Regions from separate parts of the Lysinibacillus sp. FSL K6-0075 genome, predicted to be linked through region 4. Evidence: riboswitches for the same ligand, from Rfam matches in the RefSeq annotation. Region 4 holds a riboswitch; each other region holds the start of a gene.
What was found. Region 4 has a riboswitch for cobalamin ahead of MHB65_RS21855 (iron chelate uptake ABC transporter family permease subunit). Riboswitches for the same ligand answer to the same signal wherever they lie in the genome.
Positions count from the first base shown of each region.

Region 1 (3,157 bases), 1.9 Mb from region 4:
CTCCATTTCACAATTGTCCCGCATTTCATTCAGTAAGATTTATTGACTATCTAAATTGACATCAATCACTCTAGAATTCCCTAACCAAACACTGGTATATAAATGCTTTTGACGAATGTTTTTCTTTATTTTAATCACATTTTATCAATTTGTATGTGCACCTGTAAAACTTGCCTATTGTTTCTAACGGAATTTTACGCTAAGCTAATGTGCGGACTTATTTCAAGAAGCGTATTTAATGACTGATTTTGGCTATTAAATTCATAGATTCTGTTACGTAAAAAAGTCTTTTAACTTATAAAAAAGTTTATTTATTGATAGAAGGGGTGAAAGGGATGGCTTGGGAGGTTTTTAGTATTATAGGAACAATTGCCTTTGCTATTTCTGGGGCAATCATTGCCATGGAAGAAGAATACGATTTATTCGGTGTATATATACTTGGTATTGTTACGGCCTTTGGTGGTGGAGCAATTCGAAATTTACTCATCGGACTACCTGTCACAACACTATGGGGGCAGGATATGATGTTTCAAATTGCACTGGCTGCAATTACGATATTCTTTATTTTTCCACATCATCTGATTCAGCATTGGCATCGTTGGGGTAACTTCACAGATGCCATTGGCTTATCAGCATTCGCTATTCAAGGGGCACTCTATGCTGTGAAGCTTGATATGCCAATTAGCGCGGTCATTGTAGCTGCAGTTTTAACAGGTTCAGGTGGTGGTATTGTACGAGATTTATTAGCTAGACGAAAACCATTAGTTCTCCGTGATGAAGTTTATGGTGTTTGGGCAGCTCTCGCAGGGCTGATAATCGGATTTGAGGTTTTTACAGGGGACATTTTCCTTTATATTTTATTCGCAGTAATTACAGCGTTACGTATTCTTTCCTATATGATGAAGTGGCGCTTGCCATTACGTAAGTTAAATCGAGCATAAATACCATTCAGCCAATGACCAAAAATTAAGTCATTGGCTGTTTTATTGTTTTTATCTTTTTAACAACTGCATTGATTCTTCTAAAGTCACCATATTTTTCATCATCGAGCAGGCTGCATCTAAAATGGGAAAGGCTAGGGCTGCACCAGAGCCTTCACCTAAACGCATATTCATGTACAACATTGGTTCAATGCCAAGTAATGCAGCGGCAATTTTAGCCCCTGGTTCCTCTGAGGCATGGGAAGGAATAATATAATCTTTTACTTTTGGTTCGAGCTTATAAGCAATGAGCGCGGCAATAGTTGAAATAAATCCATCAATGACAACAGGTTTACGATGGACTGCAGCGCCAAGTATAATGCCTATCATCGCCCCTATCTCTAACCCGCCAACCTTAGCTAGAACATCGATGACATCTTTAGGATTAGGCGTATTTAAGCTAATTGCTTTTTCAATAATCGCCGCTTTATGGGCAATTCCACCTTGACCAACTCCTGCTCCAAATCCTGTTACTTCAATTGGGTCACAGTCAGTTAGAACAGCTAATATCGCTGCACTCGGTGTTGTATTACCGATGCCCATTTCACCTGTACCAAGTACATTGGCACCTTTTCTGATTTCCTCTGTTGCCACACGAATTCCTACTTCAATGGATTGAATAGCCTCTTCTCTAGACATAGCTGGACCTTGTGCCATGTTACCTGTACCATATTTAATTTTATGAATGAGGACACCTGCATCAAGTGGAATATCTTCTTTTACCCCAACATCTACTGTTACTACCTTTGCATTGGTAATGCCCGCAATCGCACAAACACCTGTACCTCCCTTAGGAAAATTTAATGTTTGAAAGACCGTCACATCTTGTGGATTCGTGGTTACACCTTCCTCACAAACACCGTGATCTGCTGCACAAACAATGATGACTTTTTTATCAATCACCGGAAATAATTGTCCAGTTATGCCAGAAAGCTGCACTGCAATGGACTCTAGTTTTCCTAAACTGCCAGGGGGTTTACATAGGGCATCTATACGCTGTCTAGCTTGCTCCATCACCTTCAGGTCAGCACCTTGGATGTTTTGTATCGTGTCTTGTAGTAATTGCATGAAATTGCTCCTCTCTTTTTAAGACAAAAAGAAAAAGTCTGTAGTTTATTGTCATGACAAATAAACTACAGACTTTTCCATCATCTATATCTTCTAAAGCATGTAGGCAGGTCTCCTGGCTCAAGTTCAACATCTCATAGCACCTTCCCAGCAATTTGCTAGTGGCATTCACTATGAAACTCCCTTATACAGTGGCGGGTCCGCTAAAGCTTTTCACTTTATTCCCTATTCTCCCTATTGGGCACCTATTGCTTTTATTCAACTACTTTAAATCTACGACAGCTCACTTTTCCTGTCAATATGTGAAAAGTAAACTTGTAAAACTAAACAGTAACACTATAAAGTGGCTTATGTCTTTTCCAATTCACTTAGTAATGTTGAGCCTAATAGAAGAACAGCCCCTATTATTTGTAGGACTGTCATTTGTTCACCAATAATCATTGTTGAGAGTACTAATGATGTCAGTGGATCAATATAGCTAAGAATGGCTATACTTTGACCTTTTAGCTGAGACATGCCTAAAAAGAACAAAAAGAACCCCACACCTGCATGCACAATACCAAGTACTATCAATACTAGAACGAACCCAAAACTAATTTGCATCACTTGAAAACCCGTAGTCCCTACAATATAGAGACAGAGCAAAAATGCAGCTAAAGAGAGTTGGATAATTGTATTTTCGGGCTCTTTTAAACCACGAATACGTTTATTTGTAAAGGTTAGTACCGTGTAAAAGCATGCTGCGATCAAACCATAGACAATACCGATAAAGTGACCACTGTTCTCCATGTTTTGGCTTTGGACAATCAAAAATAGGCCTATTAATGCTACAGCAACATACACTATTTTTCTCCCTACTAACGTCTCTTTTAAAATAATAGGAGATAAACAGATGACCAGTACTGGCGCAAAATAATAACTTAGTGCTGCATTGGCAATGGTCGTTTCCTTATAAGCCTGAAATAAAAATATCCAATTACCGCATAATGCTAAACTTGAAAGCATTAACGGCCATTTATTTTGGACAATCGTGATCCTCGAAAAGCTTTCCTTTTTATAAACAAATATGGCCAACAAAAAACAAGCGCCAATGATACTCATCCAAAAGG
Region 1 covers NZ_CP151947.1:1,274,568-1,277,724, reverse strand. Annotated here, with positions in the region: gene MHB65_RS05950 (trimeric intracellular cation channel family protein) at 336-941, shown strand; gene cobT (nicotinate-nucleotide--dimethylbenzimidazole phosphoribosyltransferase) at 993-2,048, opposite strand; cobalamin riboswitch at 2,136-2,312, opposite strand; gene MHB65_RS05940 (DMT family transporter) at 2,397-3,157, opposite strand, start outside.
Region 1: another riboswitch for cobalamin. It lies ahead of cobT (nicotinate-nucleotide--dimethylbenzimidazole phosphoribosyltransferase); the one in region 4 lies ahead of MHB65_RS21855 (iron chelate uptake ABC transporter family permease subunit).

Region 2 (3,157 bases), 210 kb from region 4:
CGTCTTTACGTCTTTCACCTTCGTTTGTACTTCAGCAATTTTCGCTTTAATCTCTTCGTTTAATTTACTTCCTTGATCAGCAACATCCATCACAGCAGCAATTTGTTCGATATCTCCATAAACATCATCGAAAGTAGTCGCAGATTGAATAACAAACACTTTAATTCCTGCATCTTCAAGCGGCTTTAGTGCATCCTTATCACCGATTGTATAAGCAATGACAACATCTGGCTTTAACGCTAAAATTCGTTCACTGTTAAAATTCGTAGTATCAGAGACACGTTCAATTTTTTGTGCTTCCTCTGGGTAAGTATCGTACTCAGTTGCCCCTACAATTTTATCGCCAACACCTAGAGCAAACAAGATTTCAGTATTACTTGGTTGTAATGATACAACTGTTTTTGGAACTTCATTAAATTCTATTTCAACACCACGGTCATCTGTCACTTTATAGCTTGTTTTCTCTGTGTGTTGTGTATCCTGTGAAGCATCTTTGTTTTTTGTATCTTCAGCAGTGCCACAGCCTGCTAACATCAGTGCAAGTAAGAGCACTGATAGCCATTGGAATTTAAATACTTTCTTCATTATTATTCTCCTTTTTCTTTTTCATTGGGTATGATTTACTAATAAATGGTATTTCAGCTATTCCTGTTTGCTGATTCATAAAAACAGCCATGACAAAACATACATTAGCTAATAAGCCAAGGTAATCGAAAAGAATAGCAGGAACCGCTCGTTCTTCTGATACTTTGTGTAAGGTACGATATGATTTTTTTGCTTCACTGCGGCAAAGATGTAAAGCAGCAGCGGCCTCAGTTCCTTGAGGTAAAACAAAACTTTGAATCTCTTCCTTCACATGACCAACGTAAAAGTCATAACGCTCACTTAACCAAGATAAATCCTCTTCAGTTACTGCTAGTTTTCCACGAACTGAGCCATTGACATGATAAGCCATAGGTAAAATAAGCATTAAATCCTCTTCAACAACTTGAATATCCTCTTTTTTTACTGCAGCTAATGCAACTCCTAGATGTGTTGTGAGGCTATCCGTTCGAATTTCAAAATCGACCGTTGAAGCTTTCTCACGCATAAATGGATAACAAGAATAACGTGCATCTTTTTTCACTTGCTGTCCCCCCTACTTTCTATAATGAAAAATTCTTACATGAAAGGCATAAAAAAAGCCGCTCCTTTTGCAAAGGAACGACAAAAATAACATAATGATCGCCATCAAGCTCGACTTAGCCTATGTTTTTGCCGTATATCCTCCTAGCTTCCGAGAAGTTTTTATACGTTCAAATAAAGGTCGGTCTCCTGGCTTGTACAGTTCATTACATGAAACGAATGAGTTATAAAGAACCTTCCCATCTTCTTTGAGACAGTGGTAAATCTTTATAATGGCTGTACTTACAGTTGCGGAAACAGCTCCGGTTTTTCACCGGATTCCCGATTATGCTAACTAGCACCTTTATTCTGCAAGAATAATTCATTTGTAAAGCAGTTTATCATATATGATTCAGAAAAAATAGTTGTGCTGCGCATGGATAACTTTAAACATCCAGCAATATTTCTACTTTAAGAGAAAATTTAAAACCATTTTATAAGTTTTTACATTATTAAAAAAATTTATAGACTATAATAGTGTTTCAATTGCCTGTTCGATATCGAGCTGAGAATCTGTTGGCTCAAAGCGTGCGACAGTCTTACCACCAGCATCTACTAGAAACTTTGTAAAGTTCCAGCGAATATTACGACCATCTAAAAAGCTTGGGGCAAGTTGAACAATTGCTTCAGCAAGCATTTTCTCTTGCATACTTGCCTTACCAAATTCTCGAAAATTCGCTTCATGCTTTAAATAATTAAAGAGTGGATGTGTAGCCTCACCATTCACCTGTACAAGCTCAAAAATCGGGAATGTGACTCCATAGTTCACCTTGCAAAGATGCTTAGTTTCCTCCCCATCTTCAGGATTTTGATGACCAAATTGATCACAGGGGAAGCCAAGGACTACAAAATTTTCTTTCCCATATTTATCATACATTTTTTGTAAATCTTCAAATTGATATGTAAATCGGCATTGATTTGCCGTGTTAACAATTAACATTGTTTTTCCACGATATGTTTCCATCGATAAAATTTCACCATTAGGCTTCCGTACTAGATAATTATAAATGCTCATGCCATAACCCCTTATAGTTTTTCGTTTATTATAGTTGACTAGTCAACAGATCATCAAAGAATTTGCCCAAAAAAACACCATCTCGCTACTTTGAACGGATGGCTGACTTATACTTCTTTTTATATTTAGCATCTTGCTCTTCATTAATTAAACGATGGGCAATGTCTAATAATTTCGAGTCATTTGTTTGATCATATAGCTTTTTAAATGACATAATAATATCCTGTCGAATGAGAGATGGCTGCTTTTCATCTATACATGTTTGAAATCTTTTAGCTAGATATGACACAACCAGATCTCTTTGTACCTGTCCTGCTTGCCCAATTTTCCAAATTGCTTGTAATGCATGCCTTGCTGTGACGGATTGTTCGTCATAAGTCACAGCCCAAATCTTTAAGAAATCCTCCAATACCCTTTCTTCTGGATCACTTTTTGCAGCTAAAGCGCATAAAATTTGTGCAGCACGTGCACGAGAATATCCATTTTTGTATGTAAGTGCTTTTATTAGCTGTTCCCAAACTGCATATGTCCAATCTACGGGTTCCTGCATAATCTTCAATAATTCCTCGTAAGATTCATATTGAATATCGCGATCATGCTCTGTTAGATTATTAAAAAGTTGCAGAATCTCTTTTTCCATAATTTATCCCTACCTTTATTGTTTCAGAACGTAATAAAATTTGATTTATGGTACACTTAACTTAATTTTTTTCGCAAAGAAGGTGAGTTTATGAATAAATTTAATGCTAGGAAATTGATTTTTCGGTTGATTGTGATTTTATCCCTACTTATAGCTGCCTATTTTGTTATCCCTGTGTCCATGCCTTTAATATTCGCTGGGATTAGTGCATTTTTCTTAGAACCAATTGTCATGTTCTTTAAGCGGAAATGGAAAATGTCACGGAAAATAGCAGTTGCTTTTATTTACATAGTGAGTGTTATTGTTATATCTATTATTTGCTATCTTTCCATTACACA
Region 2 covers NZ_CP151947.1:4,590,317-4,593,473, forward strand. Annotated here, with positions in the region: gene MHB65_RS23035 (cobalamin-binding protein) at 1-585, opposite strand, end outside; gene MHB65_RS23040 (hypothetical protein) at 569-1,126, opposite strand; cobalamin riboswitch at 1,287-1,485, opposite strand; gene MHB65_RS23045 (glutathione peroxidase) at 1,634-2,179, opposite strand; gene MHB65_RS23050 (hypothetical protein) at 2,265-2,819, opposite strand; gene ytvI (sporulation integral membrane protein YtvI) at 2,910-3,157, shown strand, end outside.
Region 2: another riboswitch for cobalamin. It lies ahead of MHB65_RS23040 (hypothetical protein); the one in region 4 lies ahead of MHB65_RS21855 (iron chelate uptake ABC transporter family permease subunit).

Region 3 (3,157 bases), 1.2 Mb from region 4:
TATGAAGGTGCGACATTTTTAACAGAACGTCAAGGAGGCTCAGACGTTGGCGCGAATGTTGTGGAGGCGAGAAAGGATGGCGCTGCGTATCGCCTATATGGTGAAAAATACTTCGCATCCAATGCGGGCATGTGTGGAGTAGCGATGGTGTTGGCACGACTAGAAGATGCGCCAGCAGGTTCCAAAGGCTTAACGTTGTTTGCAGTTCCTTGGCACAAAGAAGATGGAACAGCCAATCATCTTCGTATTCGCCGACTGAAAGATAAGTTAGGCGTTCGAGCAGTTCCTTCAGGTGAGGTAGAATTTGATGGTGCACTTGCCTATGTTGTAGGGGAGCAAAATAAAGGGATTTATTACATGCTAGAAGCACTAAATCTCTCAAGAATTTGTAATGCAGTAGCTTCAATTGGCATTATGCGTCGTGGCTTTTTAGAGGCAAAACATTACGTAACCAATCGTTATGCATTTGGCAAGCCTTTAACACAATACCCTATGGTTCAGGATACTTTAGGTAAATTTGCGGCTAAGTTGCATGTGGAAGTAGCGACAGTTTTTGATCTTATTCAATTATACGATAAAGTGACGAGTGGACAGGGAACACAGCAAGACCTTATTATGAATCGTTTATATATTGCCATTATGAAAAAGGAAACAGCAGAGCAAGCCGTTCATTATGCTAGTGAGGCAATTGAATTACACGGAGGTAATGGCTATATCGAAGACTTTGTAACGCCCCGCTTATTAAGAGACGCACAAGTGTTGACGGTGTGGGAGGGGACGGCTAATATTTTGGCCTTAGAACTCATTCGGTTAGTAGATAAGTTTCATGCACATGAACTGTTTGTACAGGAGATGGAGGAACGCTTAGAAAAATTAGCTAACAGCTCGTTAGTACAAATCGTTAAAGAACAATTAGCGAATATGGCTGTGAAATTACAAATCTTTAGCGCTTTAGACGCGGCAACGAAAACTTTTGAAGCAAAAGATATGGCGAAAAAAATGGCTCATCTTTATGAAAGTGTTGTAGCAGTAGAATGGGCGCATAAATTTGGTGGGAAATATGAAAAACTAGCGGACGTTTATTTAGAGCAGACGTGGTCATTAAGAGAAATGGGTGCTCAAATGAAAACAGTCCAATATTTTTCTGAAATTGTATAATAGCTTGGGAGTCGTCTTGAATGGAGGCGACTTCTTTCATTTTCATGTATAATGAAATCAACTGAATATTGTAAAGGTTCTTTACTTAAGTAAAGTGAAAAGGGAAATCGGTGTAAATCCGATGCGGTCCCGCCACTGTAAGTGTGAGTTTTTTCAAATGATGCCACTGAAGATTTCGGGAAGGCTTGAAAAATCGCAAGGAGCACAAGCCAGGAGACCTGCCTTTATAACAGACATGACAACCTACGAGGATAGGGTGGTGGATTTTGTATCAGTTTTTTTGGTGCGATTTTGCCCCCTCATCATTCAAAGATGAGGGGTTTTATTTTGATGCAGAATAAAGTGAAATGTCGCACGGATCAACGAAGGAGGATTCACATGAAGAAATTTTGGAAAATAGGATTATCAGCATTTTTAGCAGTAGGCTTGCTAGCTGCTTGTGGACAGGAAGCAAAAGATAACAAGCCAGCTACTGAGCAGCAAACACAGCAAGAAACAGCACAGGATGAAGCAACATTCCCAATGACTATAACAGATGCCCTTGGCAAGGACATTACTCTTGAAGCACCTCCTGAGAAAATTGTTTCACTTATTCCAAGTAACACTGAAATCCTTTTTGGACTTGGTTTAAATGATGAAATAGTTGGTGTTACTGACAACGACGATTATCCACCAGAGGCAGCTGAGAAGGATAAGGTTGGCGGAATGGAATACGATATTGAAAAAATTATTGCCTTAAAACCAGATATCGTTTTTTCACACGAATCTAGCATGTCTCTTTCAGAAGAGGCTATTGCACAGCTTGAATCAGCAGGTTTGAAAGTGTTTGTAGTAAGAAATGCACAAGACTTTAATGAAACATATACGACAATTGAGCAACTTGGTCGTGCTACAGGGAAATTACCAGAGGCTGGAAAAATTGTTGCTAATATGAAGGCCAAAGTAGAAGAAGTTTTGACTAAAGTCAAGGATGTTGAACCAAAAAAAGTGTTAGTCGAAGCATCGGATGAGCCAGATATTTATACAGCTGGCAATGGCACATTTATGAACGCAATGCTTGAAATGATCAATGCAGAGAATGTAGCTGTAGATGGTGATAATTGGTATAAAATTGATGCAGAACAAATTATCGCGAAAAATCCAGATGTCATTGTGGTGACATATCATTATGTACCAGATATTTTAACGAAAATACCAAAACGTGCGGGTTTTGATACTATTAATGCCGTAAAAAATAATGCGATTGTACAGGTAGATGAAAGTACAACGAGTCGTCAGGGACCACGTTTAGCAGAAGGTCTAGAAGAATTAGCAAAAGCGATCTATCCTGAGGTATTTAAGTGAAAAAAATAGCACTAGCCTATGCACTAACATGTACGCTTCTTCTTATTAGCATCTGGTGTGGCGTAGCGATAGGCTCAGTTCATATTCCATTAGAAGTATTGTGGAATAAGGCGGCTGATGAAACAGCCGCCAATATCTTTTGGAAAATTCGCTTGCCTCGCGTGTTGTTAGCAGGACTAGTGGGGGCATCTCTAGCTATTGCTGGAGCAGCATTCCAAGGTTTATTAAAAAACCCATTAGCAGACCCATACACACTAGGGGTTTCATCAGGGGCTTCTGTTGGTGCTGTTATAACAATCTTTTTTAGTATTTCTATCCCTGTCGTCGGTTTGTATGCTCTACCAACCTTTAGTATGATCGGTGCTATCATCACGATGGTAGTTGTCATGAGCTTCGCTAGACTCGTAGACCGTTCATTGAAAATGGAAACATTGATATTAACAGGTGTTATTTTTAGTTCATTTTTAGGTTCCCTTATTTCATTAATGATTGCTTTATCTGGTGAAGAATTACGTCAGGTAATAGGCTGGTTACTTGGTTCTGTATCGATGCGTGGTTGGCCATATGTCCAAATGATCTTTCCATTTGTTATTGTAGGTTCAATTATGCTATGGACGCAAAGACGAGAGCTAAATGTTTTGTTGTATGGTGAAGA
Region 3 covers NZ_CP151947.1:566,260-569,416, forward strand. Annotated here, with positions in the region: gene MHB65_RS02660 (acyl-CoA dehydrogenase family protein) at 1-1,158, shown strand, start outside; cobalamin riboswitch at 1,216-1,399, shown strand; gene MHB65_RS02665 (ABC transporter substrate-binding protein) at 1,537-2,502, shown strand; gene MHB65_RS02670 (iron ABC transporter permease) at 2,499-3,157, shown strand, end outside.
Region 3: another riboswitch for cobalamin. It lies ahead of MHB65_RS02665 (ABC transporter substrate-binding protein); the one in region 4 lies ahead of MHB65_RS21855 (iron chelate uptake ABC transporter family permease subunit).

Region 4 (3,157 bases):
GAACTTGAATGGTTCATCGCAGAATGATCGATTTCTTCAGAAGTATCCACAGAAGTGGATGCAGGCTTTGTTTGATCCTCTGTACAAGCCGATAAACTAATTAGAGCGACTACTGATAATAGTCCGATTGACCATCTTCTATTGAATGTCATGTGATATCCTCCTCACTATTTGCCCTTACTGTAGCAAATAAATGTGCAGAAATGATGGACATGACCTATGAATAAATTTTCCTCTAGTCTGACACGAAAGAAGTGAAGAGATATGTTATTGAATGGGCATGATTTTCAATGTTTTTTGTAATCTATACGCGAAGATACCAGCAAAAATGGCTAAAATAATATCTTTTGGTAGTGGAGGCATCATCCAAAGCCAAGCTAGCTTATAAGAAAAATTCTCTGGCGCACTCGCCCAAAGCTTGTATGCAAAAAACATCCAATTTGTTCCTATCAAATAATTTATAGCCGTTGCTACTAAAGCAGCTACGATAAAGCTTTTCTTTGTCCCGCTTCGTTCCACGATCCACCCTGCAACAAATGCCGCTAAAATAAATGTAATAATAAACCCAAAGGTAGGACTTAAAATTTGACCAATTCCACCACCAAAGCGAGCAAAGACAGGTGCTCCTGCCAAACCCACACACATATAAATTGTACAGGCGAGCGCACCTTTTCTACTACCAAGAATAAGCCCTGCTAAAATCGCAAAAAAGGTTTGAAGCGTAATGGGTACACCACCAACTACCATAAAGGGTGCAAAGGAAGTGATATTAGCACCCACCATCATTAGCGTTGAAAATAATCCAATATAGGTAATGTCGACAGTTCTTAATTTATGATGACTATGTTGTGTAACAGTTGCCATGATTTCACCTCGTTTTAAAAGTTATTACAGCTAGTGTAAAAAACGAAAGTATCTGTGTCAACCTTATTATTAAAATTAGTTAACTCAAATGCTAGATGCATTTCTATGTAGACTAACTATCTATAAAAATGTATGATAGAATCGTCACAATTTTATAACTTCAAATACTATTGGTGTGATATTTTTGAATGTCACTTAAAAGGGAAGTCGGTGGAAGTCCGATGCTGTCCCGCAACTGTAACGAGGAATCCTATAATATTATTTGCCACTGTGTAAGAATGGGAAGGCAATTATAGGATGTTGAATCGAAGCCAGGAGACCTGCCAGTTAGTAATACCTGTAATGCCCACGAGGATGCAAGCAATTACGGACAATAGCTGGATATTTTCTGACTTTGTTTAATCTAGGGTATTTCTATGTGTATTTTCGCATGGAATACCTTTTTTTATTGCTTCATTCATCAATATTCAGTAGGAGTTTAAAACAGATGAATAAAAAATTTATGTTATTTTCCTTTGTACTTTTCATGGTATTAATTGTTTCAATGACATTTGCTGTAATGGTTGGCTCTGTTTCAGTTACACCATTATATGTATGGAAAGTTATTCTTTCTAAAATTCCTTTTATACAAAATGCTATCGAACAAGATTGGAGTCGCTCACAGGAAATCATCATTTGGCAAATAAGAGCACCTCGTGTTTTGCTAGCTGCTATTGTTGGAGCGGGGTTAGCCATTGCGGGGGCAGCGATTCAGGCGCTTGTACGAAATTCCATTGCTGACCCGTATATTCTAGGAATTTCTTCAGGGGCAGCTGTCGGAGCTACTTCTGTAATTATTTTAGGGGCCTTTTCATTTTTAGGGATTTACGCTCTGTCAGTATCCGCATTTCTTGGGTCATTACTTGCCATTGCACTTGTTTTTTTCTTATCACGTGTTGGTGGACGTGTCTCTATTTTCCGCTTGCTATTGGCAGGTATGGCTGTGTCCTTTATCTTAACGGCTATCTCTAACTTTATTTTAATGATGTCAAAGCAAGAAGGGGCTTTAAAGGCTGTTATGTTTTGGATGCTAGGTAGTTTAGCTGGAGCTAAATGGAATAATATTGTGATTCCAGCTTTCGTATTCTTCGTTGTATTTGGGCTACTGTGGCTACACTATCGCAATTTAAATTTATTATTACTGGGGGAAGAGGCGGCAGTGACATTAGGCGTGAATCTTCAGCAATTTCGTATCCAGCTAATATTACTCGTTTCTCTGTTAACAGGTGTGCTTGTCGCAGTTAGTGGTTCTATTGGATTTGTGGGATTAATTATTCCCCATATTGTGCGATTAATTGTGGGCTCAAACTATAAATATGTAATACCTATTAGTGCTTTAATAGGTGGAATATTCTTAGTGTGGGCAGATGCCTTTGCTCGAATCATCATCGCTCCTCAGGAAATGCCAATTGGTATTATTACAGCTTTTTGTGGAGGACCATTTTTCATTTGGCTACTCCGTCGTAACAACTATTCTTTCGGTGAAGGAGATTAATTTCCATGACATTAGAAGCGAAACAAGTATCATTCTCCATTTACGATCAGCGTATACTACATGATGTAAGTATTCAAATAAAAGAAAAGCAATTTGTTGGATTAATTGGCCCTAATGGAAGCGGAAAATCAACATTGTTAAAAAATATGTATCGTCTCCTAAAACCCGAAAGCGGTACGGTATTATTAAATGAGCAGGATATTTTAAAGCAAACAAGTAAAGCAATTGCAAAAAATTTGGCCGTTGTTAGCCAAGAAACACCCGTTTTATTTGATTTCACTGTGCATGATTTAGTCAGTATGGGGAGAACGCCACATAAAAAGCTATTAGAGCTTGATCAAGAGCAAGATTTCCAAATTGTTAAAGATGCTCTTAGACAAACGGGTATATCTCATTTAGAGAAACGAAGCTTTAGCTCTCTTTCAGGAGGCGAGAAAAAGCGCGTAATGGTTGCACGAGCACTCGCTCAACAAGCACAGGTACTAATATTAGATGAGCCGACGAATCATTTAGATATTCAACATCAACTTCAACTCATGGATTTAATTCAGACCTTACATTTAACCGTAGTGGCAGCTTTGCATGACTTGAATATCGCTGCTATGTACTGCGATCAAATTTACGTTTTACAGCAAGGGCGGATCGTTTGTCATGGTACACCAGAGGAAGTGCTGACGCCAGCATTGTTGCAAGATGTATTTGGTGTCTTTGCCGATATTCAAACACACTCACTGACAGGTAAGCCTTATCTCACATATG
Region 4 covers NZ_CP151947.1:4,379,294-4,382,450, reverse strand. Annotated here, with positions in the region: gene MHB65_RS21865 (YdhK family protein) at 1-152, opposite strand, end outside; gene MHB65_RS21860 (biotin transporter BioY) at 268-864, opposite strand; cobalamin riboswitch at 1,019-1,207, shown strand; gene MHB65_RS21855 (iron chelate uptake ABC transporter family permease subunit) at 1,352-2,398, shown strand; gene MHB65_RS21850 (heme ABC transporter ATP-binding protein) at 2,404-3,157, shown strand, end outside.